DNA from 4 places in the Pseudoalteromonas nigrifaciens genome. Region 2 is predicted to be linked to each of the others. Evidence: predicted binding sites of a transcription regulator. Region 2 holds the regulator's gene; each other region holds the start of a gene.

What was found. The regulator ArgR, encoded in region 2, controls arginine synthesis, uptake and breakdown. The targets are predictions, from matches to a motif close to ANTGAATANNTATTCANT.
Region 1: the regulator ArgR is predicted to act here: its motif matches at 3,481-3,498, upstream of argC (N-acetyl-gamma-glutamyl-phosphate reductase).
Region 3: the regulator ArgR is predicted to act here: its motif matches at 1,732-1,749, upstream of PNIG_RS00990 (aspartate aminotransferase family protein).
Region 4: the regulator ArgR is predicted to act here: its motif matches at 3,205-3,222, upstream of PNIG_RS02955 (OadG family protein).

What each region holds. Positions count from the first base shown of each region.
Region 1 covers NZ_CP011036.1:2,722,157-2,730,069, forward strand. Annotated here, with positions in the region: gene PNIG_RS12900 (argininosuccinate synthase) at 1-615, opposite strand, end outside; gene PNIG_RS12905 (ornithine carbamoyltransferase) at 612-1,544, opposite strand; gene argB (acetylglutamate kinase) at 1,552-2,319, opposite strand; gene argC (N-acetyl-gamma-glutamyl-phosphate reductase) at 2,320-3,330, opposite strand; gene argE (acetylornithine deacetylase) at 3,554-4,708, shown strand; gene panP (pyridoxal-dependent aspartate 1-decarboxylase PanP) at 4,772-6,397, opposite strand; gene PNIG_RS12930 (GGDEF domain-containing protein) at 6,666-7,913, shown strand, end outside.
Region 2 covers NZ_CP011036.1:3,098,311-3,106,223, forward strand. Annotated here, with positions in the region: gene PNIG_RS14680 (methyl-accepting chemotaxis protein) at 1-137, opposite strand, end outside; gene PNIG_RS14685 (DUF3718 domain-containing protein) at 520-897, opposite strand; gene folA (type 3 dihydrofolate reductase) at 977-1,468, opposite strand; gene cgtA (Obg family GTPase CgtA) at 1,542-2,699, opposite strand; gene rpmA (50S ribosomal protein L27) at 2,930-3,187, opposite strand; gene rplU (50S ribosomal protein L21) at 3,204-3,515, opposite strand; gene ispB (octaprenyl diphosphate synthase) at 3,938-4,909, shown strand; gene mdh (malate dehydrogenase) at 5,013-5,945, opposite strand; gene argR (transcriptional regulator ArgR) at 6,172-6,639, shown strand; gene PNIG_RS14725 (Dyp-type peroxidase) at 6,655-7,554, opposite strand; gene PNIG_RS14730 (ABC transporter ATP-binding protein) at 7,605-7,913, opposite strand, start outside.
Region 3 covers NZ_CP011036.1:199,866-207,778, reverse strand. Annotated here, with positions in the region: gene astA (arginine N-succinyltransferase) at 1-215, opposite strand, end outside; gene PNIG_RS00990 (aspartate aminotransferase family protein) at 303-1,508, opposite strand; gene PNIG_RS00985 (HDOD domain-containing protein) at 1,877-3,037, opposite strand; gene PNIG_RS00980 (anthranilate synthase component II) at 3,083-3,664, opposite strand; gene PNIG_RS00975 (HP1242/YdcH family protein) at 3,936-4,178, shown strand; gene glpK (glycerol kinase GlpK) at 4,381-5,886, shown strand; gene glpD (glycerol-3-phosphate dehydrogenase) at 5,945-7,450, shown strand; gene PNIG_RS00960 (acyl-CoA thioesterase) at 7,463-7,861, opposite strand; gene PNIG_RS00955 (2OG-Fe(II) oxygenase) at 7,895-7,913, shown strand, end outside.
Region 4 covers NZ_CP011036.1:619,729-627,641, reverse strand. Annotated here, with positions in the region: gene PNIG_RS02965 (sodium ion-translocating decarboxylase subunit beta) at 1-1,101, opposite strand, end outside; gene oadA (sodium-extruding oxaloacetate decarboxylase subunit alpha) at 1,115-2,896, opposite strand; gene PNIG_RS02955 (OadG family protein) at 2,909-3,154, opposite strand; gene PNIG_RS02950 (DUF1328 family protein) at 3,800-3,970, shown strand; gene PNIG_RS02945 (hypothetical protein) at 4,036-4,227, shown strand; gene PNIG_RS02940 (YcxB family protein) at 4,429-4,896, shown strand; gene csrA (carbon storage regulator CsrA) at 4,947-5,138, opposite strand; gene PNIG_RS02930 (aspartate kinase) at 5,229-6,446, opposite strand; gene alaS (alanine--tRNA ligase) at 6,447-7,913, opposite strand, start outside.

The DNA.
Region 1 (7,913 bases), 380 kb from region 2:
CCACACTTTTTCACTTGGTTGGCACCATGGATCTTCAAGTTCGCCGCCTTCGTGCGAAATATGCCATGCGTTTGCATCACGGCTATAAATTTTTGTAGCCGATGCCGAGCATGGAATATCGCGCTCAGCTAAGTAATCTAGTAATGACTCACGGCTTGATAAATCCCATTCACGCCATGGCGCAATTACTTGTAAATCAGGGGCAAGCGCTGCAAAACACGATTCAAAACGTACTTGGTCGTTACCTTTACCTGTACAACCATGAGAAAGTGCATCTGCACCTACTTTACGCGCAATTTCTACCTGTGCTTTAGCAATAATTGGGCGCGCCATAGACGTACCTAATAAATAAGTACCTTCGTAAATTGAGCCTGTTTTAAGCGTAGGATAAATGTAATCACTTACCATTTCGTCTTTTAAGTCAACTACATAACACTCAGAAGCACCCGATGCGATAGCTTTAGCTTCTACGCCTTCAAGCTCCTCTGCACCTTGGCCAACATCGGCCACAAAGGCAATAACTTCACAGCCGTAATTTTCTTTTAACCATGGCACAATGGCCGACGTATCAAGACCACCTGAATAGGCTAAAACGACTTTTTTAAATGAACTCATAGGTGTTCCTTAACAAAATTTGGATTTAATAATGTAACTAGCAGAGCGTTTTGCGCATGCATACGATTCTCGGCTTGTTGTATAATTTTTGACGCTGGACCGTCCATTACCTCAGAGGTAATTTCGAACTCACGGTGTGCCGGTTGGCAATGTAACACTGTTGTTGCACCGGTTTGCTCTAATAATGCTTTATTTAATTGATAAGGCATGTATTTTTCTTTTACTAACTCAAGTGGAGTGGTGTCGCCCATTGATACCCAAGTGTCGGCGTATACTGCGTTTGCACCAACAGCAGCTTCTACTCTGTCGCTCACCATTACTGATGCACCATTCATTGCTGCTATTTGTTCCGCTTTTTTCAGAACTTGTGAATCTGGAGAACATCCTTTAGGCGTAACGGCAACAAAGTCTGTACCTAATGTTGCAGCAAGCAACATTAATGAATGCGTTACGTTGTTGCCCTCACCTAAATAAGCTAACTTTAATTGACTCACATCGCCATGCACTTCTTGTAGTGTTAAAAAATCAGCAAGTGCTTGGCAAGGATGATATAAATCACACAAGCTATTAACTACTGGCACCGATGAATACTGCGCTAATGTGGTTAATGTACTGTGCTGATTTACGCGCGCTACAATACCATCTGCCCAGGTAGAAATATTAAGAGCAAAATCTTTTACTGACTCACGTGCACCCATCGCGCCATTTTGTTGATCTAAATACACGGCATGGCCGCCTAAGCGATTTATACCAATATCAAACGATAAACGTGTACGTAAGCTTTGTTTTTCAAATAAAGTAACCACTGACTTACCAGCCAATACTTGGCTGTATTTTTTAGGGTTTGCTTTAATATCTTGCGCTAGCTTTAATAAGTTAAGTGCGCCTTGTTGGTCTAATTCTAAACCCGTTAAAAAATTCTCAAACATAATAAACCTATGGTGTAATTTTAGTTCCGACATGCTTGCCTTGCAGCAAAGCTGTTAAGTTTTCTGGCTTTTGCCAGCTGGAAATATACACACCGCGTCGTAAGTGTTGGGCAGCGTGAAGACTGGTCTTAACTTTGACCTCCATCCCGCCCACAATTACTCCTTCATTTATTAAAGTATCAATGTGTTTTGTATCTAGTTGATGTAAAGGCTGCTTATTTGCATCAAGCACTGCTTCAACATCGGTCATAAATATTAGTTCTGCGTTTAAGTTGTTGGTAATTGCAGCGGCGGCTTCGTCAGCATTAACGTTGTACCAAAGCCCTTGCAAGTCAAAACCAATTGAGCTGACAATTGGCATACGGCCAATTTTTAGTAAATCGTTAATAATCGAATCATCGTTACTGGTACATTTACCCACTAAACATAATGCTTTTAGTTTTTGCGTGGCAGTAACACCAGCTTCATACAAACTTAAACCAACTGGTTTATGGCCAGCATTAATTGCCGCACTCATTAATTGTTTATTAGCACAACCTGCAAGCGCACCCACTATGTACGGCATTTGCTCTTTAGGGCTAATACGTAAACCTTGATGCTTTGCACTGGCAAAACCGGCGTCTTTAAGCCAAGTGTCTACAAGCGCGCCTCCGCCATGCACAATGACAAACTGCGCGTTGTGCTGCTCATTAAGTACTGAAAATAATGCTTTAGCCGCGTTTTCTGTATTAAGTACAGCGCCGCCAAGTTTAATTACCCAGGTTTTTTTACTCATTTAAAACGATCCTTTTAAGCCTGTGGTATGCGCCAATCCCATTGATAAATTAATACACTGCAATGCTTGTCCTGCAGCGCCTTTTAATAAATTATCAATGGCAGCTATAACAATTAACTGTGTGCCTTGTTGCTGCCAGCCAATATCTACATATGGCTGTTTAGCTACGCCTTTAATTGAGGGGATTTTATCGCCCAGTAAACGAATTAACGGCTCATCGGCAAGTACTTGGTACGCTTGTGTTACTTGCTCAATGGTGACATTAGGCTTTAATTGCACATAAATAGTTTCTAAAATACCACGCGGGAAATTACCTAAATGGGGGGTAAATAAAACATTGTGACCAAGGTGTTGCTCTATTTCAGGGCCATGACGATGATTAAATAAACCATAAGGGGCAAGCGACACTTCGCAAAAATGGGTACCAATACTAGCTTTACGCCCTGCGCCGGTTACACCCGATACCGCATTAATTATAATTGTTTGCTCTGTTAATAAATCGGCCTGCTGCAAAGGCTTAAGTGCATTAAGCGCAGCCGTAGGATAACAACCCGCTACGGCTACTAATTGCGCCGCGGCAATAGCATCGCTATTCCACTCAGCTAAACCATAAGCAGCTTGATTTAATAACTCTGGATGTTGGTGCTCAAAGCCATAATAAGTAACGTAGTCGTCATTGCTCGCAAGGCGATACCCACCAGATAAATCAAATACCTTTTTACCCATGGCTAAAAAACGCGGCGCTAAATCTACGCTTACTTTATGATCGGTACATAAACACACGTAATCGGCGCTGTTTTCAATATCGCTAAAAGCAGATTCACTAAGAGGCAGTAAAGGCTGATCGAGTAGCCCTAAGTGTTCGGGGTATAAATCACTCAGCAATTTATTTTTATCTAAGCTACCTTGCGATACATAACAGCCAGTTAAAATTAGTTTAGGGTGCTTAGCAACTAAACTTGCTAGTTCTGCGCCGCTATAACCGCTTGCGCCAATAATCACTACATTCATTGTTTACTCGTTATTTAAAATTAGTTACTACTTATCCATGTTGTTCGCTTAAACTAGCTCTGGGCTAATTAAGACTTTAATTAATTAATGAATGTTGATTATCGTCGTATTATTTTCATGGCGCTACTTTTAAAATATTTATGCTTAAAAAGTGAATTGATATTCATCATAAATACTTTTATATTGTTATGCAATTAAATTGATTACTTATTTTGGATTTTTTATGTCTTTGCCTTCATTTATTTCTATGTACCAACAATTAATTGCAGCGCCTTCTATTAGTGCCATTGAAGATAGCCTGTGTATGAGTAATAAAAATGTTATTGAATTACTGGCACAATGGTGTGAAAGCTTAGGCTTTAGCTGTGAAATAATTGAATTAGAAGGCGGCAAAGGTCGCTATAATTTATTAGCTAAACGCGGTAAAGGCGATGGTGGATTAATGCTCGCTGGCCATACCGATACAGTGCCATTTGACGATAGCCGCTGGAATCATAATCCATTTAAATTGACCGAGCACAACAATAAACTATATGGCTTAGGCAGTATTGATATGAAAGGCTTTTTTGCTTTTGTACTGCAAGCTATTAGTGAACTTGATGAAAAGCAGCAAACTCAGCCCATTTTGATCTTAGCCACCGCCGATGAAGAAACAACAATGGCCGGTGCTCAACAAATTTGTAAACATCCAAATTTAAAACCGGATCGCTGTATAATTGGCGAACCCACTGATATGACTCCAGTATTTACACATAAAGGGCATATGAGTACCGCAATTAGAGTAGTCGGACGCTCAGGCCATAGCTCAGATCCCGAACGTGGTGTTAACGCCATCGAAGTAATGCACAAAGTGATTACAAAACTACTGATCTTAAAAGAACAGTTAAAGCATAAATATTCAATAGAACACTTTGAAATACCCTATCCAACCTTAAATTTTGGTAATATTCATGGCGGCGACAACGCGAACAGAATTTGTGGTTGCTGCGAAATGCATATAGATATGCGCCCATTACCGGGCTTAAGCGTGCAAGAACTGCAAATGTTAGTACTTGATGCAACTCACGAAATAAACCAGCAATACCCTAATGCCGTAAGCGTAATTGATTTACACGAACCAATTCCTGCATTTACTGGTAGCACCGATAGCGCTTTGGTTAAACTAGCCGAAAAAATAGCGGGGCAAAAAGCGGTGGCAGTAAACTACTGTACAGAAGCGCCATTTATTCAACAGCTTGGTTGTGAAACCATAGTAATGGGCCCCGGCTCTATAAACCAAGCGCACCAACCTGATGAATTTTTAGCAATGGAAAAAATTAAGCCTTCACAGCAAATTATCACTAATATAATTAAAGCGAGTTGTTTTAGCTTTTCTTAATTGCGATTATAAAAATAAAAAAGACGCTAAATAGCGTCTTTTTTATTTAAGCTAATATTTTAATTACATATACTTGCTTAAATACTTTTTAAATACCGGATCTGTTTTAGCCAACTCTTTTTGTTCTGCTAAAATTTCTTTTAAAATAACGCCTGATGTAAGTGGGTTAGCAAGTACTACCCTAAATACCACGGTGGGCTGATTATCGTATTGAGTAGGCGTTAAACGCGTACGTGATACAAATGATCGCCCTGATTCACGTTGCCGTTTTTGCATACTTGCAGTAAAGCGATTAAGTGAGGCAAAAATATCAATCCGTGTTTGTGGATCAGCATCTGCAATTGCCTGCTTTATTTGCTTAGGCACATAACGATACGTTAATAAGCACAGCTCTGGCTCTGAGATCAGCTCAAAATCTTCATCTGCTTTAATTAAATTAGCAAAGTAATGGGCTTTTTTAATACTACGATCGATTAGCATTTCGTAGCCTTTACGGCCAATTACACGTAAGCAAGCATGTACTAACATTGCCATACCTGGGCGGCTGCCCTCAAGTGTATGGCTACCTAAATCTTTTGAGCCTTTACGTAAAATATACTCTGCATGATGTTCAATTGCATCGGTAGCGGTTGGATCTTTAAACAACACCAACCCAGCTCCCATAGGAACATACATTTGTTTGTGTGCATCAATGGTAATTGAGTCTGCGCGCTCAACACCTTTGAGTAAATGGCGATGGGTATTAGATAACAAAGTTGCCCCGCCCCATGCAGCGTCAACATGAAAGTGGCAATTAATGTCTTGTGCTAAATCAGCCATCGCTTCAAGGGGATCGATATTACCGGTTTCTGTGGTACCCGCTACTCCAATAATGGCCATTACTTTAATACCTTGCGCTTCAAGCTCTAAGGCTTTTTCGCGCATGGCATTAACATCAACTTTATTGTTTTCGCATGTTTTAATACCCACTAAGTTTTCACGACCAATTCCTAATAAATCAGCCGCTTTACCTAACGAATAATGGCCTCGCTCAGAAATTAAAATAGCTAAGCCTTTATAGCCGTAATGCAGCATACCGGCAATTAAGCCTTGTGCGCCTATTCCCCTAAAATCGCCATCAGGTTTTAATAAGCGATTTCGCGCAATCCATAACGCCGTAATATTGGCTACAGTACCGCCTGAGCAAAATGCACCTAATGATGTTTTTGCACTGTGCATCCATTTAGCATAAAACTCGTCTTGCTGCCCGTACGCTAAATGGTGCATCATTCCAAGCACTTGGCGCTCAAGTGGGGTAAAAGCTTTAGAGGTTTCTATTTTTACTAGGTTTTGATTTAGCCCTACCATTAGCTTTGACAGTGGTAGTAAAAAATGAGGTAAAGCTGAAGTCATATGGCCAATAAAGCTAGGCGCTGCGGTATGCACAGAGTGTGCAACCAGCTGCTCCATTATATCTTGCGCATAAGCAGATACAAACGTTGGATCCTCTGGGATCATCGCCGACTGAAAGTCTTTTTCAATTTCGTGTAATGGTTTTTCAATTGCCGCAATGTTTTCGTTTAAAAAACCTGCTAAATTACTCGATATTTCAAGCTCTATTTTGCTTAAAGTTGAGTCTGGCGCTTCAGGTACAGTAAATATACGCTTAAGGCTTTCTTTAGAGGCGACGGCAAAACGCTTTTGATCCATCTTAATACCTAGTGTGTGGCTAAAACGCCTGTTACTCTATTAAACACACTAAATTAAGGTGCTATTTTAGTAACAGGGTTTTTAATAATTGCGCTAACTTTACTGCAATATTAAGAAAATGTCTCGCTTAAAGCCATAAAAACGCTAAATGACATGACAAATAATACTAATTTTGGCTGTTTTTTATCTTTTTAATTCAAAATCAATTAAGTCATTGGGCATTTGTTTTTTTTGCGTATAATTAATTTAACAATAAAAAGGGAATTATATGCTACAAGGAAAACTAAGAATAAATGGATTAATAAGCGCTTTTATGCTGTTTTTAATCAGTTTAATTATCTGTGTTTATTATACTTATAGCACCATTCGCAGTGATGTAATTAACACTCTCGATAATCGTCTTATTAATGCAGCCACCAGCGTTAAATATATTTTGGGCGATGACTATCACAGTAAAATAAATAAAACCCAAACTATTAGCTTTGCAACTTACGAAAGTAAAAGTAAGCAGCTTTCTGAGCTTGCACAAGCACTCGATATTGCTTACGTGTATTCTATGGTGTTAATTAATGGCAAGGTTCATTTTAGCGCCTCTAGCTACACCCAAGAGGATCAAAATAGTGGCAAGGTAACCCAGTTTTTAGATTTATACCCAGAGGCAACTAAAGCTAATATTGGTGCCTTTTTATCTACTGAGCCTGTTTTTGAAATATCGAGTGATCAATGGGGCGACTTTAAAACTATTTTTATCCCGCATATTGATAAAAATGGCATTACATATTTAACTGCTGCCGATATAAGCCTTAAAACTATTAATAATAAGTTAGCGCAAAGCGCCTCAACATCGGCTGTTTTAGGCGGCTTTTTTTTAGTTATTATTATATTGTTGCTGATTATGTATAACTACGCGACTAAACGCGCTGCCATGAGAGACTCTGGTAGTGGTTTTGCTAATCATATTGCGCTTGAAAAATATTTTTTAAATACCCCTGTTCACCATATGCAAATGGCCATAATTTGGGTGAACGAAATTGAAAATATAAACCGCTTTTACGGTACTAAAGTGGGTGACAAAGTAATGAAAAAATTACTAATACACTTTAAAAAGCACAGCAATGTAAATTATCGTATTTATCGTGTAGCAACCAATAAACTGGTGTTACTAACCCCCAAAGAAACCCCATACGAAGAGCTAAGTAATTTAATCCAATCATATAATTTTAATACGCCATTTTTAACCAATCCCTTTATTTACATTACGTTATGTGCAGGTATTGCCCGAGGAAACAAGTCGTTACTGCTAAAAAATGCCCATATTGCGGCTTTACAGGCAAAACAAGGTAACCTTAGTGTTGTTAATTACTCTGAGGCTATAAATGACTCAAAGTCGCTGTATTTATATAATTTAGAAATAGCAAAAGAAGTACGTGAAGCGTTTGAGCAAAAGCGCGTTGTGCCCTATTTTCAGGCTGTTATTGATATAGAGTCTAAACAAACACTACACTACGAGTGCACG
Region 2 (7,913 bases):
TTAAGCTGTCTATATGCACTGTCTTGCTGCTCTAGTTTTAGTAAAGTTTGACTGGCCCAAAGTAGAGTCATAGCTAATAAAACACTCGCGAGAGTTAACAAAACAGCCAGTAAGCGGGTAAATGTAGAGGCGCGCATAAATAAATCCCTAAAATCATATGCGCGTAGAATATTGACTATTTATGACAGTTTAATGGCAAATACGACTAATCGTATTAAATTCATGAGCTGTCAAAGCAACAACAAGAATGTTAACCCAAATAAAAACAATGAGTTATTTTTTGTGGCTATTCCTAGATTCCTTTAACTTCAGCACCTATAGAGTCGGCTATAAGTTCATTTCAACACAATAAGTAAGTTAATAAGTAAAAAGGGTTATGTTTTTAATAAGGTTGGCGTTTGTGTTAAAAGGGGGGGATTACAATACTAAAATAGTGCTGTGTTATTTAAAATTATTTATAAAAATATAGGCATAAAAAAACCACGTATAAAACGTGGTTTAATCGTATTTATTGTAAAATTAAAGACCTGCGCGCTCTTTAATTATAGTAATTAAGGGCGATCCTGAATGACCGTTCGATTCAGCCCATGATATATCAGCACCATCTTCTAGCGAGCTTTTAGATAAGTTTTTTACTATATATTCACCGCTGTCTAATGCATTACTTGCCACTGCATGACGCAATAAATTATTGCCGTTACAAAATACTGCGTCGTATATATTACGAACTTTCACTCGTGAGCTTTTAAGCTTACTACGTAAACGATTTTTATCATCCGCTGCAATATACTCACAGATAGAAATCGCTAACTGATCATCTGCTTGTGCAGGGGCAGTATATACAAACGAACCGGCTGCAAGCGCAGTAATAACAACTAGCTTTGATAACTTAATCATGGAAAACCCTTTTTATAATACTTTATTCCTATTGGATTAGTTAATATTGTACCAATATGCTCAGTATTTCGCAATAATGTTAAGGGTTTTTATATAAAGTTACAAACTTATGACTATATTGATTTTTTTCATCCGCAGCCATTTGTATTTCATCTTTAACCTGCCAGGTTGCCACTTTTTCGTAATCAGGAAACTGAGTGTCACCTTCAACATCTAAGTCTATAAAGGTTAAATAAAGTCTTTGTGCACTTTCTAAAAATTGTTGATAAATATTTCCACCACCAATGATCATCACCTCTTCCACATCAGCAACTAAATTTAACGCGGCCTCTGGCGTTGTAACAATTTCTATTCCAGTTGCTTGATACTGGCTATTACGGGTAATAATAATATTACGACGCCCAGGTAAAGGCCGTCCAATAGACTCAAATGTTTTGCGCCCCATAATCACAGGTTTACCTGTGGTTACTTTTTTAAAATGCTGTAAGTCTCCAGGTAAATGCCAAGGCATTGTATTATTAAGGCCAATTACACGGTTATTTGCCATTGCAGCAATCATTGAAATTATCACACTAATTATCCAGTATTTATTATTAAACAAAGAAAAAGGAGCATAAGCTCCTTTTATATGTAATTAATTATAATTAACGCTCGTACACAACTTCTACGTCGTAATCATCTTCATTCCACTCATCCCAATCATCATCATCGTCGCTCTTTTTAGCGGCTTTTTGATGATAGGTGTCCCACTTAAACTCAACCTCTTCGTCTGTAGTTTCAACGAATTTCTCTTTTGGCATGCTTTCAAGCAATGTCATTACGTCATGAATTAGTGGTTGAGTATTTGATTTATTAATAGCAGAAATACTGTAAATATTTTCAGTTTCGCCTAGCTCTTGTGCAATTTTTTCACATAAAGCTTTTGCTTCGTCAGCTGGTAATAAATCTATTTTATTAAATACCAACCAGCGCGGTTTTTCTGCTAATTTAGGACTGTACTGATGTAACTCATTAACAATCGCAAATGCATTATCAACTGGATTTGAGCCATCAACTGGCATTACATCAATAATATGCAGTAATATTCTACAGCGCTCTAGGTGTTTCAAAAATTGAATACCTAAACCAGCACCATCCGATGCGCCTTCAATTAAGCCTGGTATATCAGCGATAACAAATGATTTATTAGCTTCAGGACGGACCACACCTAAATTTGGAATAAGCGTCGTAAATGGGTAATCTGCTACTTTTGGTTTTGCTGCCGATACACTACGGATAAAGGTAGACTTACCTGCATTTGGCAAACCTAATAAGCCTACATCTGCTAGTAACAATAACTCTAGTTTAAGGTTGCGTACTTCGCCTTCTGTCCCTAAGGTTTTTTGACGCGGAGCACGGTTTGTACTTGATTTAAAACGCGCATTTCCTAAGCCATGGAAACCGCCTTTTGCCACCAAAATCTTTTGGCCATGTTGGGTTAAATCCCCTAATCCCTCTTGCGTATCAACGTCCATAATACGTGTACCTACAGGCACCATAATAATTAAATCGTCAGACTTTTTACCAGTACAGTTACGGCTGCGGCCATTAGTACCGCGATCTGCTCTATGGAAGCGTTCAAATTGGTAATCAATTAAGGTATTTAAGTTTTCATCCGCTTGTAGATAAACACTACCACCGTCACCACCGTCACCACCGTCAGGCCCACCTTCTGGGATATATTTTTCACGACGGAAAGACACGATACCGGCGCCACCGTCTCCAGCTTCTACGCGAATTTCTACTTCATCTACAAACTTCATGATTACTCACTTTAGGGATTGGCTTGTTAATAACACTATTATATACCCAAGCCAACTTAATACCAATTGGCATAAATATTTGAACCATTTTACGAATTAGATCGCTCTATAACTTCGTTAAAGAGCCCGCTACTTAAACCCATAGGTATAATTGCAGGCTTGGGTATATATTGTAAAATAATGAAAACAAAAAACCCCGCAAAGGCGGGGTTTTTTAACTATCTTACTGATTACTCAGTTACGATAGTTACGTATTTACGGTTTAAAGGACCTTTTTGTTCAAACTGAACTTTACCATCTGCTTTTGCGAAGATAGTGTGGTCTTTACCGATACCTACGTTTGTACCAGGGTGGAAACGAGTTCCACGCTGACGAACAATGATGCTACCCGCTAGAACTGATTCGCCACCAAAACGCTTAACACCTAGGCGTTTGCTTTCTGAATCGCGACCGTTACGAGTACTACCAGCTGCTTTTTTATGTGCCATTTCTAAGTACCTCTAATTAAGCGCTAATGCCAGTGATTTTAACTTCTGTGAACCATTGACGATGGCCCATTTGCTTACGAGAATGCTTACGGCGTCTAAATTTAACAACCTTAATCTTCTCACCGCGACCATGTGAAACAACCTCAGCTGTTATCTTACCACCGTTTACGAACGGTACACCAATCTCGATTTTCTCACCATCAGCAACTAAAAGTACTGAATCAAATTCTACTGCTGCACCAGTTTCAACGTCTAATTTTTCAAGACGAATCGTTTGACCTTCAGTCACACGATGCTGTTTACCACCACTTTGGAAAACCGCGTACATAATTAACTCCGTCTGTGCGCCCTCAAATCGACGCAACTAAAATATTCTTCGATAGGGCGCGAAGTTTACGCTACGGCGTAATAACTAGCAAGCCTATTTTGTAATTAAAATGAATAAAAAGTAGCTGCATTGAGAGCAATTCAATATTTCCCCTATTTTATATTAAATAGCCCTTTTGCCAAGCGCTTTTTCACGATTAGTGAAAATAATTTGCCTTAGCTAAACACACACTACAACGGATAATAAATAAACATAAATTACAGCACACTTTGTACGCTAATTAATCAGCTATCTCTCGTATTTAAGTGCTAATTAGCGATGTTAACCGTGTTTTTTCAGGGAATCGTCACAAAATATCGAGCTAGTGCTTTTTTTGTTGTACAATCTGCGCCGTTCACACATAAAAATTGGCTCGGAGATCAATGGATATAAAAGCTATCCAGGCGTTAATCGAAAACGATATGAATGACGTCAATCAACTTATACATGCGCAAATGCGCTCAGATGTGGCGTTAGTTAACCAACTTGGCTTGTATATTGTAAACAGTGGCGGCAAGCGCGTGCGCCCAATGTTGGCAATACTAGCGGCCAGAGCATTGGGTTATCAGGGTAAAGATCATATTACACTTGCAACTATTGTTGAGTTTATTCATACCGCAACACTATTACATGATGATGTTGTTGATGAATCTAACTTACGCCGAGGCACGCCTACAGCAAATGCTGAGTTTGGTAATGCTGCCAGCGTATTAGTGGGCGACTTTATTTACACTCGTTCATTTCAGCTTATGGTTGGCCTTGGTAAAATGCAGGTAATGCAAGTGCTTGCAGATGCAACTAACATTATTGCTGAAGGTGAAGTATTACAGTTAATGAACTGTAATGACCCCGACACCACTGAAGCGAGTTATATGCAGGTTATTTACTCTAAAACCGCTAAGCTATTTGAAGCCGCGACAGGCCTTGCGGCCATTATTACTGAGCAAAACCAAGCCACGCTTGATGCGCTTAACCTATACGGCATGCATTTAGGTACTGCGTTTCAGCTCGTTGATGACGTACTTGATTACAACGCAGATGCAGATCAATTAGGTAAAAATATTGGTGATGATTTAGCCGAAGGGAAACCAACTCTGCCGCTTATTTATGCAATGCAACATGGTAATGAGCAGCAAACACAGCTGATCCGTGACGCTATAGAGCACAGTAATGGCATGGATCATCTTGAAGAAATTTTAGCGGCACTTAAACAAACCAATGCGCTTGAATTTACGATGCAAAAGGCCGAACTTGAAGCCGACAAAGCCATTGCTTGCTTAGACTTTTTAGCTGAGTCTGAATATAAACAAGCACTTGTGAGCCTTGCCCGTATTGCAGTTGATCGCGATCACTAACTTTACTGCCTTTATGTGTAGCTAACCTGGGTGCAGGTTAGCTAAATTCCGAGCAATAAAAAAGCCTGCAAACGCAGGCTTTTTTGTCACTTGATTTTGGCTATTACGCCATGAAATCAACACCTTCTTTGATGTCTTTTTTCAGTGTTTCAAGCATGTCATTTTTTGCTTTTGTTTCAAATGCGCTTAGTTCGCCGTAAGAAAGAATTTCTTCTACGCCGTTTTTACCTAAACGTACTGGGTGTGCAAAGTACTCCGCATCGCCATTTTCAACAGCAACGTACGCGTAATCTACAACGTCTTCACCTTGTAGGCCTTTAACTAAAGACATACAAAAACGAGCTGCTGCTGCACCCATTGATAAAGTAGCTGAACCGCCACCCGCTTTAGCATTTACAACTTCAGTACCCGCATTTTGGATACGTGGAGTAAGTGCTGCAACTTCTTCATCTGTAAAGCTCACGCCTTCAACTTGAGAAAGTAGAGGTAAAATAGTAGTACCTGAGTGGCCACCAATTACAGGAACTTTAACAGTTGCTACGTCTACGCCTTTAAGTTCAGCAACAAATGCTTCTGAACGAATAACGTCAAGCGTAGTAATACCGAATACGCGTTTAGCGTCGTAAGTACCAGCTTTTTTAAATACTTCAGCAACAATTGGTACAGTGCCGTTTACTGGGTTAGTAATAATACCTACTAACGCTTTAGGACAACTTGCAACTATGCCTTCTGCTAACGTTTTGATGATGCCAGCATTTACATTAAATAAATCTGCACGATCCATACCTGGCTTACGTGGCATGCCAGCAGGAATAAGTACGATATCAGCATCTTTAAGCGCTTCATTTAACGCATCAGCGCCAAAGCCAGCTACTTTAACCGCTGTAGGGATATGAGATAGATCAACCGCAACACCTGGAACTACTGGTGCAACATCATATAGTGATAATTCAGAACCAGCTGGTAAGCCTGTTTTTAATAATAAAGACAACGCTTGACCGATACCGCCTGCAGCACCTAATACAGCAACTTTCATTGGAATTCTCCGTGATTTGAGGTAGGAAATATTTATGGCTCTAAGATAAAGAAATTAGCGACTAAAAACAAATTTATCCTGCCTATTTTCGTAATATTTTAGACCATAGTTGTAAAAACATTTGGCCTGAATACAGTAAACTGGCAAGTTAAATAAACAACTGCTGCATAATTATTCGTTTTTGTGTAGAATTTGCGGCATGGATAATAAAAAGCAAATAAAAACTATGCAACCACAAGACAAACAGGAAGCGTTAGTAAAAGCATTTAAAGCGCTTTTAAAAGAAGAAAACTTTGGTTCTCAAGGCGATATAGTAGATTCGTTAAAAGAGCAAGGTTTTGACAATATAAGCCAAAGTAAAGTGTCGCGCATGCTTAGTAAGTTTGGCGCGGTACGAACGCGCAATGCCAAACAAGAAATGGTGTATTGCTTGCCAGCAGAAATGGGCGTACCCACAGCAAAAAGCCCGTTGCGCCAGCTTGTTATTGATATAATGCATAACGAAATGATGATTATTATCCGTACCAGTCCAGGCGCGGCTCAGCTTATTGCGCGTTTACTTGACTCATTAGGTAAAGCCGATGGCGTGTTAGGTACTATAGCTGGCGACGACACTATTTTTATTGCCCCAGCTAAAATATCTGAAATAGACTTAACCCTAGAGCGGGTACGTATTTTATTTGATACGGTTTAGTATTTAAAACATGCGTTATAACTGTTTTAAAAACCCAACTGACGGTGCAAAAAACGCAGACCCCATATCGGCTTGAGTAAAATCAAGCCAATGATCATAGCACTCCCCCTCACCTAAACGACTTTTTAATACCTGTTCAAATGCGGTTCCACTGGCCGAGCAAGTAATTGACAGCATTCCTTGCTCGTAAACATCGCCATAAGGCATGCCTTGATTAAGTAATATTGGCTGGCCTTGCTCATCTTTTAATTCACTGCGTTGTGCATGGCTGGTTTCAAGCGCTGGGGCTATAAGAGTGTTGTCTAAGCGAGTGCGACCTATTATTTGCTCTTGCTCATCTAGCGATAGATGCTGCCATACACTTAGATCGTGCTTATAACGTTGCACATGAATATAACTGCCTTGATCCTCAAAGCTACCTGGTTTATTTATTAACGCCGTTGCCCGCTTTTGTCGGCCATGCGGCATTTTGCCACCATAAATAAAACCATTGAAATCGCGACCATCTAAAAATCTAAAATTACGAATTTGTTCCACCAGCTCTACGTCTGGTGCAAATAACTTTAAAATTTGCAGTGCAAATAAATGATTGACGTCTTCGCGGTCTGAACGTATTTGCACAAACAAATCACACGGCTGCACGCTCATTGCGTGTTCATTATGATTTATATTAGGAAAGCTTTGTAGTTCACTGGGGATATACTCTGGCAAAATATGCGGCCAATACTGTGCACCAATAGCCACCATACAAGAAAGCATAGATTCAGAAAACTGATCGCTAAACTCTTCCTCAATAGCGCTTACTTGCTTGAGCTTTGTACGTAATGACTCATCTTGGCCATCAAACACATTAAAAAATAAATGCAAACCGTGTAAGTTTGCTTCAGCACAAATCCCTGATTGCGCTTGTGCCATTGTTATTCCTTAGCTTATAAATAGATAAACACAGCGAATAACAAATTAATTTATGATTCGAAAAAATTCACCGTGTGGGGTTTTATTTTTATTATAACCTGCTCATTTTGAACAAATGACTGGCCATATTGCGCTGCAACTTCTATTTCTTGTTGTGCAATAACTACAGTGTAAACATAAGCCGAACCAATAAAACGACTGCTTAATATGGTGGCGCGTTCACTATGGCTATCTTTTTTATTGTCGCTCATTAGCTCTATTTGATGAGGACGCACATATATTTTTCCTATATTAGCCTGGTGCTGGTGCGCAATAACCGACTCAACTAGGCCAAAAGCGGTTTTATATTCAGTTGCTGT
Region 3 (7,913 bases), 620 kb from region 2:
ACTACTTCACCTGTTTCGGTGTCCTCTAGTACAAATAAATAACCTTCGTCGCCCGGCTCGGTAGCAGCTTTTGCAAATGAGCTAACCGAATGATCTATTTTCTTTTGCAATAACTTTTCATTATTAGGTAAAGAAGTAAAGCCATGACCCGATTCGTGGGCTATTTTCACTAATGCAGGGTAGTCACTTTGTTGGATTGGGCGAAGGATCATCATAAACCCGCTTACTCCCTTATATTATAACGGTAAATTAAAATTAGAGGGCAAACTAGGTCTGCCCTTAATAGATATTGTTTGGCTATGTTAAGCGCTTACAACACTGGCTACTGCTTTTTCAAAGCGTGCCATACCTTCACGAATGTCGGCTTCTGGGATAACTAATGATGGTGTAAAACGAACCACGTCAGCACCGGCAACTAATGACATAAGACCGTGCTCAGTACCTGCCACTAAAAACTCTTTTGCACGACCTTTGTATTGCTCGCTTACTACTGCACCAATTAATAAACCTTGGCCGCGAATTTCGCTAAACACGTGGTATTTATTATTAATTTCAGTAAGTAGTTGGTTAAATAATGCTGCTTTTGCTGTTACACCAGCAAGTACTTCTGGGGTATTTACAGTATCGAATGCTGCTTCGGCAACGGCGCACGCTAATGGGTTACCACCATAAGTAGAACCATGCGTACCTACTTTAAGGTGTTGTGCAATTTCAGTTGTGGTGATCATAGCACCAATAGGAAAACCGCCGCCCAATGCTTTAGCCGTAGTTAAAATGTCAGGAACAACGTTTAAACCTTGGTATGCGTATAAGTTACCTGTACGGCCAACACCTGTTTGCACTTCATCAAAAATAAGCAGTGCATTATGTTTAGTACATAAATCACGAACGCCTTGTGCAAATTCGTCAGTTGGCGAAACAATACCGCCTTCACCTTGTAGTGGCTCCATCATTACGGCACATGTTTTGTCGCTAATAAGGGCTTCAAATGCTGCCAGGTCGTTGTAATCACAATGTACAATGTCGCCTGGCTTAGGACCAAAACCATCTGAGTATGCCGCTTGGCCACCAACAGTTACGGTAAAGAATGTACGGCCGTGGAAACCTTTGTTGAATGCGATGATTTGTGATTTTTCTGCGCCAAATTGATCAAGGGCAAAACGACGCGCTAATTTAAGTGCTGCTTCGTTTGCTTCTGCGCCTGAGTTGGCAAAGTAAACTTTTTCGGCAAAGGTTGCATCAACCATTTTTTTAGCTAAGCGTAGTGCTGGCTCGTTGGTCATTACATTTGATAGATGCCAAAGCTTTTCGCCTTGCTCTTTTAATGCGCCTACTAATGCAGGGTGGCAATGGCCAAGACAGTTAACGGCAATACCACCAGCAAAGTCGATAAACTCTCGACCTTGTTGATCCCATACGCGAGAGCCTTCGCCTCGAACTGGAATTACGCTTGAAGGTGCGTAGTTAGGAACCATTACGTGATCAAATAATTCGCGATTGACTGTCATTTTATTTCCTCTTAATTGTGTACATCACAAAGCCGTAAATAGCTGTGTGGTAACCTGTAGCATATGTGTTTTTTAGCAAACTCAGTATAGCGATATTTGCATAAAAAGGGCTGTGTGGTTCAATTTTCAGACGCTTATTATTTCAGAAAACATTGATTATGTCTCTTCAAAAACTTTCATGTAACCCTTGATAATAAAGGGCTTGAGATATAATTTCATAGATAGTGAATAACTATTTGCTTGCTTTATGCAACTCGTTTTTAGCCAATAAAGCGCCTGAACAACGAGCGCGCCTCACTTTAAACGGGGAAATGTATTGAAAAGAGATAATAAAAAGTGAATGGATAGTCGCAAAAAAATTAACAAATTTAATCAATTTGAATAGCAAGATTATTAAAATTGCTTGCTTGGAGTGCTTTTAGCTCTTTTTTGGTGAACTTAAAGTACGAAAACCAACTAAGCGTTTCATCCGGTTCAACTAGCTGATGCTGCTTTAGCGTTAAGTACTGAGAGTAACATCGTGCTTTTAGCATTACCTGCGTTAAAGGCAGCGCTGTATCGCCTTTTTCTACACCATTAACGAGTTGCTGCATTACGCTATTAAACGGCAAATACTTAAAGGCCATTTTTTCAATTATTTTAGCGCTAATAGCCAACGACTGTTCGCTCAGTAAGGTGGTTAAAAATAAAGGGTCTGGTTTTAGCTCTAGCAATGCAGTATGCAAGCCTTTATTCGCTGTAGTGCGAGCAAATTGTACTTTTCGCTGCCAAATTTGCTCAAACACTTTTAAATATAAACGCACTAAGGCTATTTGCCCCACGTTTAATAACATCCCTAAAGTAAAAGCATGGCTTGGGTTAACCTCGTTAACTTCAGCAATTTTTTGTGCAGCAATAGCATTCGCCATGGCGCTTTCTTTTAAGCGCCTTTTTAGTAACGAAAAAGGCTCTGTGCTATAAGGCATCCAATGGCGCACTGCAAAAGTTGGTACTACTAGCTGTAAGTTATCTAGGCCAATATAACGCAGCGCTAAAGCGGGGCTATCTACTTTCACTGCGGTATTTTTGCTGCGCTGATTACGATAATAAGGCAAGTTAACTAAAGTAACTAACTCTCTGCCAAGCCAGCTTAGGTCGTTAACTAAGGGCTCTAAGCGCCCAACCGATGCGCTTTTTGTGGCTAAAATATCTAACATGGCACATACGCTGTCCTCTACACCTATGGTGTTTTGAATAACACTGTCTATATCGCTAAGCTGCTCAGACATCATTTTTTCTATTGCTTTATGCAGTTGCTCGCTCGCTGCTGCACGATATTTATGATGCGCGGTGCTTTTTAGCTTGCGCTTTTGCTGAGCGGCAACCTCTACTTCAAGTAATGTGCGTTGCTTTAGTGGTTCGCCATAGTCCATTTCTAGCGTATGAATAAAGCCAATTTGTTGATGAGCAAAGTTATGACCAAGCAGCAAATCATGTGCTCGTTGATTAAGCATTTTAACAATACGCGGTTGCTGCACTATTTCGGTCATGGCTCTCTGTCTTTAATGTAATGATATTTACTTAATACTATAAGCTTAGAAGCGAGTTAAAAAGTTATCAAGTAACGCTAAACCTTGCTCAGTTAAAATAGCTTCCGGATGAAATTGTACACCTTCAAGTGCTAAGTCTGTATGTAATAATCCCATAATTTCGTCAAACTCACCTTGCTGGGTTTGTGTCCAGGCTGTTACTTGCAACTCTTTAGGCAGCGACTGTGCCTCAACAATTAAAGAATGATACCGACAGACCGTTAAGGGCTTAGCTAAACCTTTAAATACTCCTTGATCGCTATGGTAAATTGGCGATGTTTTACCGTGCATTACTTTTTTAGCACGCACCACCTTTGCTCCTAAGGCTTGGGCAATAGTTTGATGCCCTAAGCAAATTCCTAAAATAGGATACTGCCCTTTTAATTGCTCAACAATACTTAATGAAATACCCGCTTCGCTTGGGCTTTTAGGACCGGGTGATATAACAATATGTTGAGGATTTAACTGCTTAATTTGGCTAAGCGTTATTTGGTCGTTGCGCTTAACCAGTACCTCTTGATCTAAACGCTGAAAGTACTGTACCAAGTTATAGGTAAACGAGTCGTAATTGTCGATCATTAAAAGCATGTAATAAAGCACTCAAAATAGTTATTGTTTGCGAGGAGTTGTTGCATTTTGTATTCTAACTTAAGCATCTTTGAGTGTCAGTGCTTTGTATAGTGATATATAAGTATTTCCGTAATAATAATTAATAACGGCTATGTGTTGATTTATACTCAAGCAACCCCCAGCTCTAATATTATGGCGTACATAAATACCCATACAATCTGAATTTAACTAAACCCTAAGCGTGTTATTTTTAAAACACATTTATTACACGCACCGTTAAGGAGTACCTATGTTAGGCGAAGATCATTCATTAACTCAAGACTTTCCTGAGCACCTAAATACCATTAAAAAACTCAATAGCAATGATCCAGAGTTTGCAGATAAAGCCAAAAAATACAACGCGCTTGATAAAGAAATTCGTACCTTAGAGCTGCAAGACGCGCCTATCGATGACGAGGAAATGCTGCAATTAAAACATGACCGTGTGGTGTTAAAAGATTGGCTACATCAACAACTGTTAAAAGCCAGCTAAGCGCAATTTATACCCATTGTATTTAAGAGCCCTCTGACTTATGGGCTCTTATTACCCTTGCTTCTTAATATACACTGCCACCACCCTTGGTATAAATTACAGCGTTATAGCTATAACAGCCCTTCCTAATATTTAAAAAGCATTGCTATTAATTTAACTTGCAGACAAGCTATCTGTATCTAAGATAAATAACGTTAAGCTTATGTCTAAATACATACTCTCGATTGATCAAGGAACTACCAGCTCTCGGGCTATTTTATTTACCAAAGATGCCAAGGTAGTTGATACTGTTCAGCAAACATTCCCGCAGCACTTTCCCAATAATGGCTGGGTTGAGCACGACCCTAACGATATTTTACAAACCGTACTAAGTACCTGTAAAACAGTACTGGCTAATAACCAGGTTACAGCCGAGCAGGTCATTGCCATTGGTATCACTAATCAGCGCGAAACCACTTTAGTATGGAATAAAAAGACTGGCCAACCAATTTATAATGCCATTGTGTGGCAAGATCGCCGTACCAGCGAGTATTGCGAGCAAATACGTAGCGATAAACTCAGTAAAAAAATTAGCGATAAAACCGGGCTATTATTAGATCCGTACTTTTCAGCCACTAAAATTCGCTGGATTTTAGATAATGTTGCCGATGCACAGCAACAAGCGCTAGCCGGCGAGCTAGCATTTGGTACGGTTGACAGTTATTTACTGTGGCATTTAACCGCTGGCAAAGTACACCGTACCGATGCCACCAACGCCTCACGTACACTATTATTTAATATACATCAGCAATGTTGGGATGAAGAGTTACTAACGCAGTTTAATATTCCACACTCTATGCTTCCAGAAGTGATGGACAGCGCAGCCGAGTTTGGCAGTACCAGCAGTGAAATTTTTGGTGCACCGATTAAAGTTTGCGCTATGGCGGGGGATCAGCAAGCCGCATTAATTGGCCAAGCTTGCTTTAAAGAAGGCATGGCTAAAAGTACCTACGGAACGGGCTGCTTTTTAATGCTTAATACGGGCGATAAAGCCCTTACCTCTAATAACCGCTTATTAACTACTGTGGCTTACAGGCTCAATGGTAGAGTGACCTACGCTATAGAGGGCAGTATTTTTATGGCGGGTGCCACTATGCAATGGATTGTTGAGGGCTTAAAGCTACTTGAACATGCCGGCGACAGCGAGGCTATGGTCAAAGACGTGCCACTGGATCACGGCGTATTTTTAGTGCCTTCGTTTACCGGTTTAGGCGCCCCATACTGGGATGCCAATGCCCGTGGTGCTATTTTAGGTTTAACCCGTGATTCGGGCATTAGCACTATAGTAGCAGCGGCGCTGCAGTCTGTTGGCTATCAAACCAAAGATTTACAAAAAGCCATGGAAGGTGATGGCCTGCGTCCAAGTATTTTGCGCGTGGACGGTGGCATGGCAAAAAATAATTGGGCCATGCAGTTTTTAGCTAATATTTTAGGCGCAAGTGTGGAACGCCCAGCGCTAACAGAAACAACCTCTCTGGGTGTTGCCTATTTAGCAGGGCTGCAAACTGGGATTTATAAGTCAACGGAGCAATTAGCTACTATGTGGCAATGCGACCGTCGTTTTGAACCAACCATGAGCATAGATGAACGTAACGATTTATACGCAAAATGGCAGCACTGTATAGCACAAGTCACACTTTCAAATAACGCAACAAAAGACGACTGCTAATGCGATAGTGTTATTGGCTATTGATATGCCATCGCTTAAATTAATAAAGAGGTATTCAGTGAAATTACTCGATAATGAATATGATTTACTGGTTATTGGCGGTGGCGTTAATGGCACTGGTATTGCGGCTGACGCCGCCGGTAGAGGCTTAAAAGTATTACTGTGTGAGCAAAATGATTTAGCCTCTGCTACATCATCAAGTAGCAGTAAACTTATTCATGGTGGACTACGCTATTTAGAGCATTACCAATTTAGGCTAGTAAAAGAGGCACTTAAAGAGCGTGAAGTGTTATTAAAAAATGCCCCACATATTATGTGGCCGCTATCTTTTAGGCTGCCACATCAAGCGCATTTACGCCCTTACTGGATGATTAGAATTGGGTTGTTTATATACGACCATCTTGCCAAACGCATTACTTTACCCGCATCAAAATCAATTAAATTTACCCGCGATAGTATATTGAATAATACTATTACCCGCGGTTTTGAATACGCTGATGGCTGGGTTGATGATTCGAGGTTAGTTATTTTAAATGCGTTAGCAGCACAGCAAAAAGGTGCAACCATTTTAAGCCGCACGCGCTGTATTAAAGCAGTTCGCAATAACAATAATTGGAGTGTGACCTTAGAGCAACAAGGTAGCAAAAAGCAATGTTCTATAGTTGCTAAAGGAGTTGTTAATGCAGCGGGCCCTTGGGTTGCATCACTTTTTGATGAGGTAATTACTGGGCCGTCGCCACATAATATTCGCTTAGTTAAAGGCAGCCATATTATTGTGCCGCGTATTCACACTGAGCCGCAGGCCTATATTTTACAAAATAAAGATCAGCGTATTATTTTTGTTACCCCATTTGAAGATGACTATTCACTGATTGGCACTACAGATGAAGAATACAGCGACAATATAGCAGATGTAAAAATTAGCGATAAAGAAGTCGATTACTTAATTGGCATTACTAATAATTACTTTAAAAAACAACTTACTCATAACGACATAGTGCATACCTTTAGTGGTGTACGCCCCTTACTAGATGATAACTCATGCGACGCACAAGCCGTTACTCGCGACTACAAACTGATATTATCGAGCAATAATAACCAGGCACCACTGCTAAGTGTATTTGGTGGGAAAATTACCACTTATCGCAAGCTCGCTGAAAACGCAGTAAACGAACTCGCCAGCTTTTATCCGCATATGGGCCAAACATGGACAAAAAATACTCCATTACCCGGTGGCGACTTTTCATCAAAGGTAGTATTAAAGCAACAACTACAGGTAAAGTATGCATGGTTGCCTGAGTTTATTTTAAATCGCTTTATACGCAGTTACGGTACTGGCACTTATACCCTACTTACAGATGCCCAAAGCGTAGCTGATTTAGGCCAGCATTTTGGCCATGGTTTATACGCCACTGAAGTAAATTATTTAGTTAATAGCGAGTGGGCTCGCTGCGCCGAGGATATATTGTGGCGTCGTAGTAAGTTAGGTTTGCGTTTTAATACTGAGCAAATAACAGCGCTGAGCCAGTATATTCAAAATTATAATGGCTCAATACCGCTGTAAACATTTACCAAACTAGCTAGCCGGGGCTAAATGCTCATTAAGTGACGATTTTTCAGATACTGAAAGCGATTGCTTTGCTTTTGCTGCAAAATCGTAACGTACCAATACCGTTTTACCAACTGCACAGCAGTTACCTTGCTGGTGAGCTTCTTGGCGTAATACAAATGAGCTGGTACCTACATGCTCTACTGAGGTTTTAATGGTTACTTCATGGCCATAAAATAACTCACCAACAAACGACACTTCGACTTTGGCAATAATTAGCTTCCAGTCATGTGGGTTTAAATCTGGGGTAAAAAACCTAAAAATAGGCGCACGCGAAGCTTCAAACCATACAGGGAGTACGGTATTGTTAATATGTCCTAGCGCATCTGTTTCACTAAAGCGCGGCATCACTTTTTCAATAAACATAATAATCCAATAATAATTATATAAAGGTAAACTATGACGGACTTTATTCGCG
Region 4 (7,913 bases), 1.0 Mb from region 2:
TGCAACTGCACTGCCTAGTACTCCGGCAACATTTGGCCCCATTGCATGCATAAGTAAAAAGTTATGTGGATTGCTCTCAAGGCCTACTTTATTTACTACGCGCGCCGCCATGGGTACAGCCGATACTCCCGCAGCACCAATTAATGGATTAATCGGCGTTTTAGATATTTTATTTAACCCTTTAGCCATAAATACGCCCGAGGCTGTACCTATAGCAAAAGCCAGTGCGCCAAGCACTAAAATACCAATCGTCTCAACAGTTAAAAACTTATCTGCAGCAAGCTTTGAGCCTACAGCTAAACCTAAAAATATAGTTGTAACATTGATGATTTCGTTTTGAGCACTGTTACTTAATCTATCAACAACACCCGACTCTCGCATTAAGTTACCTAAACAAAACATACCAACCAGAGGTATCGCCGCAGGTAAAAACATTGCTGTTAAGCTAAGTACCATTAACGGAAAAATAATTTTCTCTTTTTTAGATACTTTACGCAGCTCTGGCATTTTTATTTGGCGCTCTTCAACCGTGGTTAATGCGCGCATAATTGGCGGCTGAATAATTGGCACTAATGCCATATACGAATAAGCAGCTACCGCAATCGCACCTAACAAGTCGGGTGCCAGTTTAGAGGCTAAAAATATAGCGGTTGGGCCATCAGCTCCACCAATTATCGCAATAGCCGACGCATCTTGCAGGCTAAATTCAAAACCAGGTACATAGTTAAGTAAAATAGCGCCAAACAAAGTCGCAAAAATACCAAACTGTGCAGCTGCACCTAATAGCAACATACGAGGGTTAGCAATTAGCGCACTAAAATCAGTTAACGCGCCTACTCCCATAAATATTAATAGTGGAAAAATACCGGTATCAATACCTACATAATACACATAATGCAGTAAGCCGCCGGGGTCGGATAAACCTGCCACCGGAATATTAGTTAATATTGCACCAAAGCCGATAGGTAATAATAATAGGGGCTCAAATTTTTTGGCTATTGCCAAAAACAATAATAAACAGCCTACCGCAATCATAATCAACGCTGGAAATGTAAAGTTAGCAATGCCTGTGGCATGCCAGAGGTTTAAAATACCATCCATCCTCTATTTACTCCTAAGCTAATGCAATCATAGCGTCGCCGGTAGTTACAGCATCGCCTTCACCAACTAACACTTCAGCAATTGTTCCGGTGTGCGTAGCGCGTATTTCAGTTTCCATTTTCATGGCTTCCATAATAATCACTACATCACCTTCATTCACAACTTGCCCTGCTTTTACCTTTATCTTAAAAATATTACCGGCTAAAGGGGCGTTAAGTGTTTCGCCTGATGCAACCGAAGCAGACTGAGGAATATGTTCTGAGTCTTTTAATGTAACTTCTTTAAGCTCGCCGCCTTGAGCTACAACAACGTCGTAAACCTTACCGTCTACTTTTACGCTGTATTGCTCAGCTTTAACGCTGTTGTTATTTGAAGCTGATTTAGAGGGAGCTTTATTACTTTTATCTTCAACACAAGGAACTGGCTCAAATGCATCTGGGTTGTTACGGTTTTTAATAAACTTCAAACCAACCTGTGGGAATAATGCATACGTTAGTACGTCATCAATTTGCTCATCAGCAAGAGTTAAACCTTGCTCTTGTACTTCTTTTAATAATTCAGCCTCAAGCGTTGCAAGCTCAGGTGCAATATTATCTGCAGGACGACAAGTAATTACCTCTGCTCCATCAAGCACACGCTCTTGTAGCTCTTTATTCATAGGTGCTGGTGTTAGGCCATATTCACCTTTTAATACGCCAGCTGTTTCTTTAGTAATTGTTTTATAGCGCTCACCCGTTAGTACATTAAGTACCGCTTGAGTGCCTACAATTTGCGACGTTGGTGTAACAAGCGGTAAAAAGCCTAAATCTTCTCGTACACGTGGGATCTCAAGTAAAACTTCATTAAGCTTATCTGCTGCGCCTTGCTCTTTAAGCTGGTTTTCCATGTTAGTTAACATGCCACCAGGTACTTGCGCGAGTAAAATACGGCCATCAACCCCTTTTAAGCTACCTTCAAATGCCGCGTATTTTTTACGTACATCTCTAAAGTAAGCAGCAATTTCTTCAAGGTGATTTAAATCAAGCTCAGTATCACGCTCAGTCCCTTCAACTATCGATACAATAGTTTCAGTTGCGGTGTGTCCGTAAGTCATACTCATAGATGAAATTGCGGTATCAAGCATATCAATGCCTGCATCAATCGCTTTTTGATAAGTCGCAGTACTTAAACCTGTTGTGGCGTGGCACTGCATTGCAATTGGAATAGATACAGTTTCTTTTAGTGCTTTAATTAGTTTTTCAGCATCGTACGGCTTTAATAAACCCGCCATATCTTTAATACAAATTGAATGACAGCCTAAATCTTCCAACTGCTTAGCTAGCGTTAACCACATATCAAGCGTATGAACAGGGCTTACTGTATAAGAAATAGTCCCTTGGGCATGTGCGCCTACTTTTATAGCCGCTTTAATTGCCGTTTCAAGATTACGTACATCGTTCATTGCATCAAATATACGAAATACATCAACGCCATTTTTATGGGCACGCTCTACAAATTTTTCTACTACATCGTCAGCATAATGGCGGTAACCTAATAAATTTTGACCGCGTAATAGCATTTGCTGTTTAGTATTTGGCATCGCTTTTTTTAGTGCGCGAATACGCTCCCAAGGATCTTCACCTAAATAACGAATACACGAATCAAACGTAGCTCCACCCCACGACTCAATAGACCAATAACCTGCATCATCAAGCTTTTTTGCAATCGGTAGCATATCGTCAAGGCGCATACGAGTTGCTAACAATGATTGATGCGCATCACGTAGTACCAGTTCTGTTAATTTTAATTTAGCCATTTAAGTGCTCCTTTAATTATTGTTTGTTTTGTACTGAGCAATGGCAGCACTAATTGCGGCGATGTGCTCATTAGGCACACCTTGTGATTTAAAAGACGGTGTTCTGGCAGGCATTGCAAGCTCAGGCTCTGCAAAGCGAGATACCAGCTTAGACATAACCGTAACGCAGGTAATTAATAATGACAGAAACACAAACACCCCCACCATACCGGTTAGCATTAAGTTGCTTGCTGTTGTAAGTAAAGCAGCGATATCCATTTTCCTCTCCTATAAAACTTATACCGAAATCAAAATAAAAAATCATTTTACGTAAATAATTATTCACCGAATAATAACAAAAAACAGTGTTTTGTCTATAGCCTGTAAATTGGTAAAACCAATTTAAACAAAACTAACATGCTATTAATTAACTTAACACTACAAAAAGGACTAGATACGCGCTATTACATAGATAATAAAAATAGTGAATATAAATAAAAGTTATATAGGCGACCTAAAAACCGTTAATAATGCACTTAAAGTAAAGCGTTAACAGTTCTATTAGCATAAAGTAATTTCACCACTGGCAATTGGTCTTACCAAATATATTTGTTAATTATTCAACCATTTAAATAGCCGCTGTTATTAAGCCCGCTATGCTCGCAAGTCTCGAACTGCAATTTAATAGCTCTTAAACTCAATTCTAAAAATCAATATGCGCTAACTTCTCTTATAAAAAACTAACATCCATAATCACTTGTATCAGTATGAATAAATTACATAGCAAAGCGTAAAACTTACCATTGAGTGCACGCTGAAATAACACAAACAAAAGCAAACCATTGATTTAAAAGCAAAAAAAAACAATGGCACGTAACTCGCATCATATCCATTGAGCAAATTTGATAAACCAAGGAGAATACAATGTTACGCTGGACAATCACTTTTTTAGTAATTGCTTTAATTGCTGCAGTGTTAGGTTTTGGTGGTATAGCAGGCGCCGCAGCGGGTATTGCAAAAATTATATTTTTTATATTTTTAATACTTTTAGTTATATCTTTAGTATCGGGTGCCCTACGTGGCAAAAAGCCCTAGGTAACAAACTAAAGTTTTAAACTAATTAAAAATCATTTAAATCAAAATTTACAAGGAATTACATTATGAATTCGACAACTTTAAGAGCAGCACTAATTGGCCTATTCGCAAGTTTATTTATTATGGGCTGTGAAGATAACCACGCAGAAGATGCTGGTGAACGTATTGACGAAGCAGTAACTGACGTGCAAAACAAAGTTGAAGATGCATGTGAAGAAGTAAAAGAAGGTGTAAATGCAGAAGAAACTAACTGTTAATTCTTCTAATTTATTAAAAAAACGGCTCTAAAATGAGCCGTTTTTTTATGTGTGTAATAAAATAATATCTAAATTAAAGGTTGGATCTGATAAATAATAAACGCCAATATCTTTATCTATTATGCAGTTATTTATTATATAACTGCGCATTTACTGGTTAGCTTGTTAAAATGCATATAACTATGTTTTAAGAACTTCTATATGACACTTACAACAACCTACACGCTTGATAAGCCTTATTTTTATGAGTGCTTTGACGAATCAGTTGCGCATAGCAAGCGCGCGCAACCAAAATACTTTTTATTGGCGCTATTAGTAGCACTCGGTTTATTTGGAATTTATGGTTTAGACGATCATTACCTAGGATCTTTTCTGATCATGGTTGCGGTACTCGAATGTATTGCCTTTTATTATCGCCGTCCTTGGTGGGTTACTAGACAAATGCTAAGCAAAGCCTCGGGGTCTGAGGTCACCCTTACCTTTGACGAAGAAGGGATTAAATCGAGTAACTTTTATAAAAACACCCAACTTCTGTGGTCAGATATTAACGAAGTTATAACCACAGAGCGCGGCATACTATTAAAAAACAAAAAAGGTATGCAGTATATATCCAAGCACATATTAACTGCCGAAACACTTAATTTTATACACAAAAAAGCCACTCAGTGAGTGGCTTTTGGCAATAACTCAGTATGTAACTAAGTTATATACATTGCTGATTAAGCATTGCCAGGTTCAGGGTTAGACTTTTCAGCTTGAATACGCATGTAAATTTCTTCACGATGCACTGAAACGTCTTTTGGTGCGTTAACACCGATTCGAACTTGATTCCCTTTAACACCTAGAACAGTAACGGTTACTTCGTCACCGATCATTAGGGTTTCACCTACTCTACGAGTTAGTATTAGCATTCTTTTGCTCCCTTGTTCCAATAAAATTATAAGATTCCGCTAAAACATTTTAATGAAAATTAGACTAAAAAGTAAGTAAAACCTATCAATCTATTCATTTTCTGTTAAAAATATCTTATGTAATGCACGAACAGCCAACTCTAGGTATTTTTCATCTATTAAAACCGATATTTTAATTTCTGATGTAGACACTAAAATAACATTAATATTTTCTGCAGCTAATGCATCAAAAAATAAACTAGCAACACCCGAATGTGACTTCATACCCATACCAACAGCAGACACTTTAGCGACTGTTGTTAACCCAAAAATATTTTGTGCTGTTAACTGAGCTTGCTGCTCTGTTAAAACGTCTAATGCGTGTAAATAATCATTTGTGTGTACAGTAAAAGCATAGTCTACTTTGTCAACATTATGATTAACTTGATTAATCATATCTATTTCGATGCCATTATCTGCAAAAAGTTTCAAAATCTTTGCAAGATATCGTGTACCACTAAGTACACCCTCTACATTTATTAAACATTCATCACGATTAAACGCAATACCCGAAACGACATTACCAGGCATATCGCTCTCCTCAAAACTAATCAATGTACCAGCATCAGGGTAAAAACTTGATAGCACCCTAAGTGGCACATTGTGCTTTCCTGCCGCTTCAACTGAACGAATATGCAATACTTTAGCCCCTAAACTTGCTAACTCTAGCATTTCAGCAAAGGTAACTTGGCTCATTCGTCGTGCATTAGGTTCAACACGAGGGTCTGTAGTATATACGCCGTTAACGTCGGTATAGATCTGACATTCGTCAGCTTTTATTGCTCCAGCAATTTCAACCGCCGAAGTATCGGTACCGCCACGCCCTAATGTAGTTACATTTCCTTCAATATCACGGCCCTGAAAACCCGCAATAATTGCAATACGGTTATGCTCAAGCTCATGTTTTAAACGCGTTGCAGCTACATCTGTAATACGGGCTTTGCCAAACATATTATCGGTTAAAATATTAACCTGATCGGCTAATAAACTCACAGCAGAATGACCGCGTTTAATAATAGCCATAGCTAATAAAGCCACCGAAACCTGCTCGCCGGTGCTAATTAATACGTCAAGTTCACGGCTACTTGGCCGAGTATCTATTTGTTTGGCGAGATTAATTAAGCGGTTGGTTTCTCCCGACATAGCCGAGAGCACTACAACCACTTGATGGCCTTGTTGTTTAGTTTTAACAACAAGGTCGGCAACCGCTTCAATTCGCTCTATTGAACCAACTGAAGTGCCACCGAACTTTTGAACAATAAGTGCCACTTAAGCTTGTGTTTTCTCAGTAAACCAAGCTGTTACACTGTCTAATGCTGCAGTTAGGTTTTCTGGCTCAGAGCCACCCGCTTGTGCCATATCTGGACGGCCGCCACCTTTACCACCTACTTGGCTGGCCATATGGTTAACTAGCTCACCGGCTTTAACTCTACCGGTTAAATCTTTAGTTACACCTGCAATTAAGCTCACTTTATCATCGCTTGCAACACCTAGTGCAATAACACCCGAGCCAATTTTGTTTTTAAGATCATCAACCATACCACGTAACGCTTTTGACTCAGTGCCCTTAACGTTGGCTATTAATAGCTTAATACCGTTAATTTCTACTACTGAATCAAGTAATGAGGCACCCGCAGCACTTGCTAGCTTATCGTTAAGTTGCGCAATTTGTTTTTCTAGCTGTTTTGATTTATCAAGCAGCGCAGTTACTTTTTCAAGTACTGACGCGCTGTCGGCTTTAACTACAGCAGCTACATCATTTAGCTTTTGCTCTTGCTCACTCACGTAGGCAATCGCGTCAGCGCCGGTTACCGCTTCAATACGACGAACACCCGCAGCAATACCGCTTTCAGATACTATTTTGAATAAACCAATATCACCTGCGCGTTCAACATGTGTACCACCACAAAGCTCAATAGAGTAGTCCCCAATAGTAACTACACGTACTTCGTCATCGTATTTTTCGCCAAATAGCGCCATTGCACCTTTTGCTTTAGCGTCATCTATTGCCATAAGCTCGGTACTTAACGCAAAGTTACAACGAATTTCATCGTTTACTACACGTTCAATTTCGCGTAATTCTTCTTTGGTAACAGCTTCAAAATGTGAAAAGTCAAAACGCAAACGCTCTGCTTGAACTAGCGAGCCTTTTTGACCTACATGTTCGCCTAATAATTGGCGCAGTGTTTCGTGTAATATATGCGTAGCAGTATGGTTTTTCTTGATGCGTTCGCGGCGTGCGTCATCAATTGTTGCTTCTACTTTATCGTTAAGACCAATACGGCCTTGTACTATACCGTGGTGTGCAAATGCATTACCTAATTTAGTCGTGTTAGTTACTGTAAACTCGCCACCAGCAACGCTAATTACACCTGTATCACCAACTTGGCCGCCCGACTCTGCATAAAATGGCGTACGGTCTAGTATTACAATGCCTTTTTGGCCATCTTCTAGTAATGAAACCGACTCACTGCCAGCAAACACTTCAACCACAGTCGCACTATGGCTAGTGGTGGTGTAACCTTTGTAAGTTGTTTGTTTGTCTGACTTTAATTGATCGTTATAATCGGCACCAAATTTACCGGCCTGCTGCGCTGTTTTACGCTGCACCGCCATGCACTCTTCAAAGCCTTTATTATCAATCGTCATTTGACGCTCACGCGCCACATCTGCAGTTAAATCCGCAGGAAAGCCATAAGTATCGTAAAGTTTAAATACTAAGTCGCCAGGAATTAC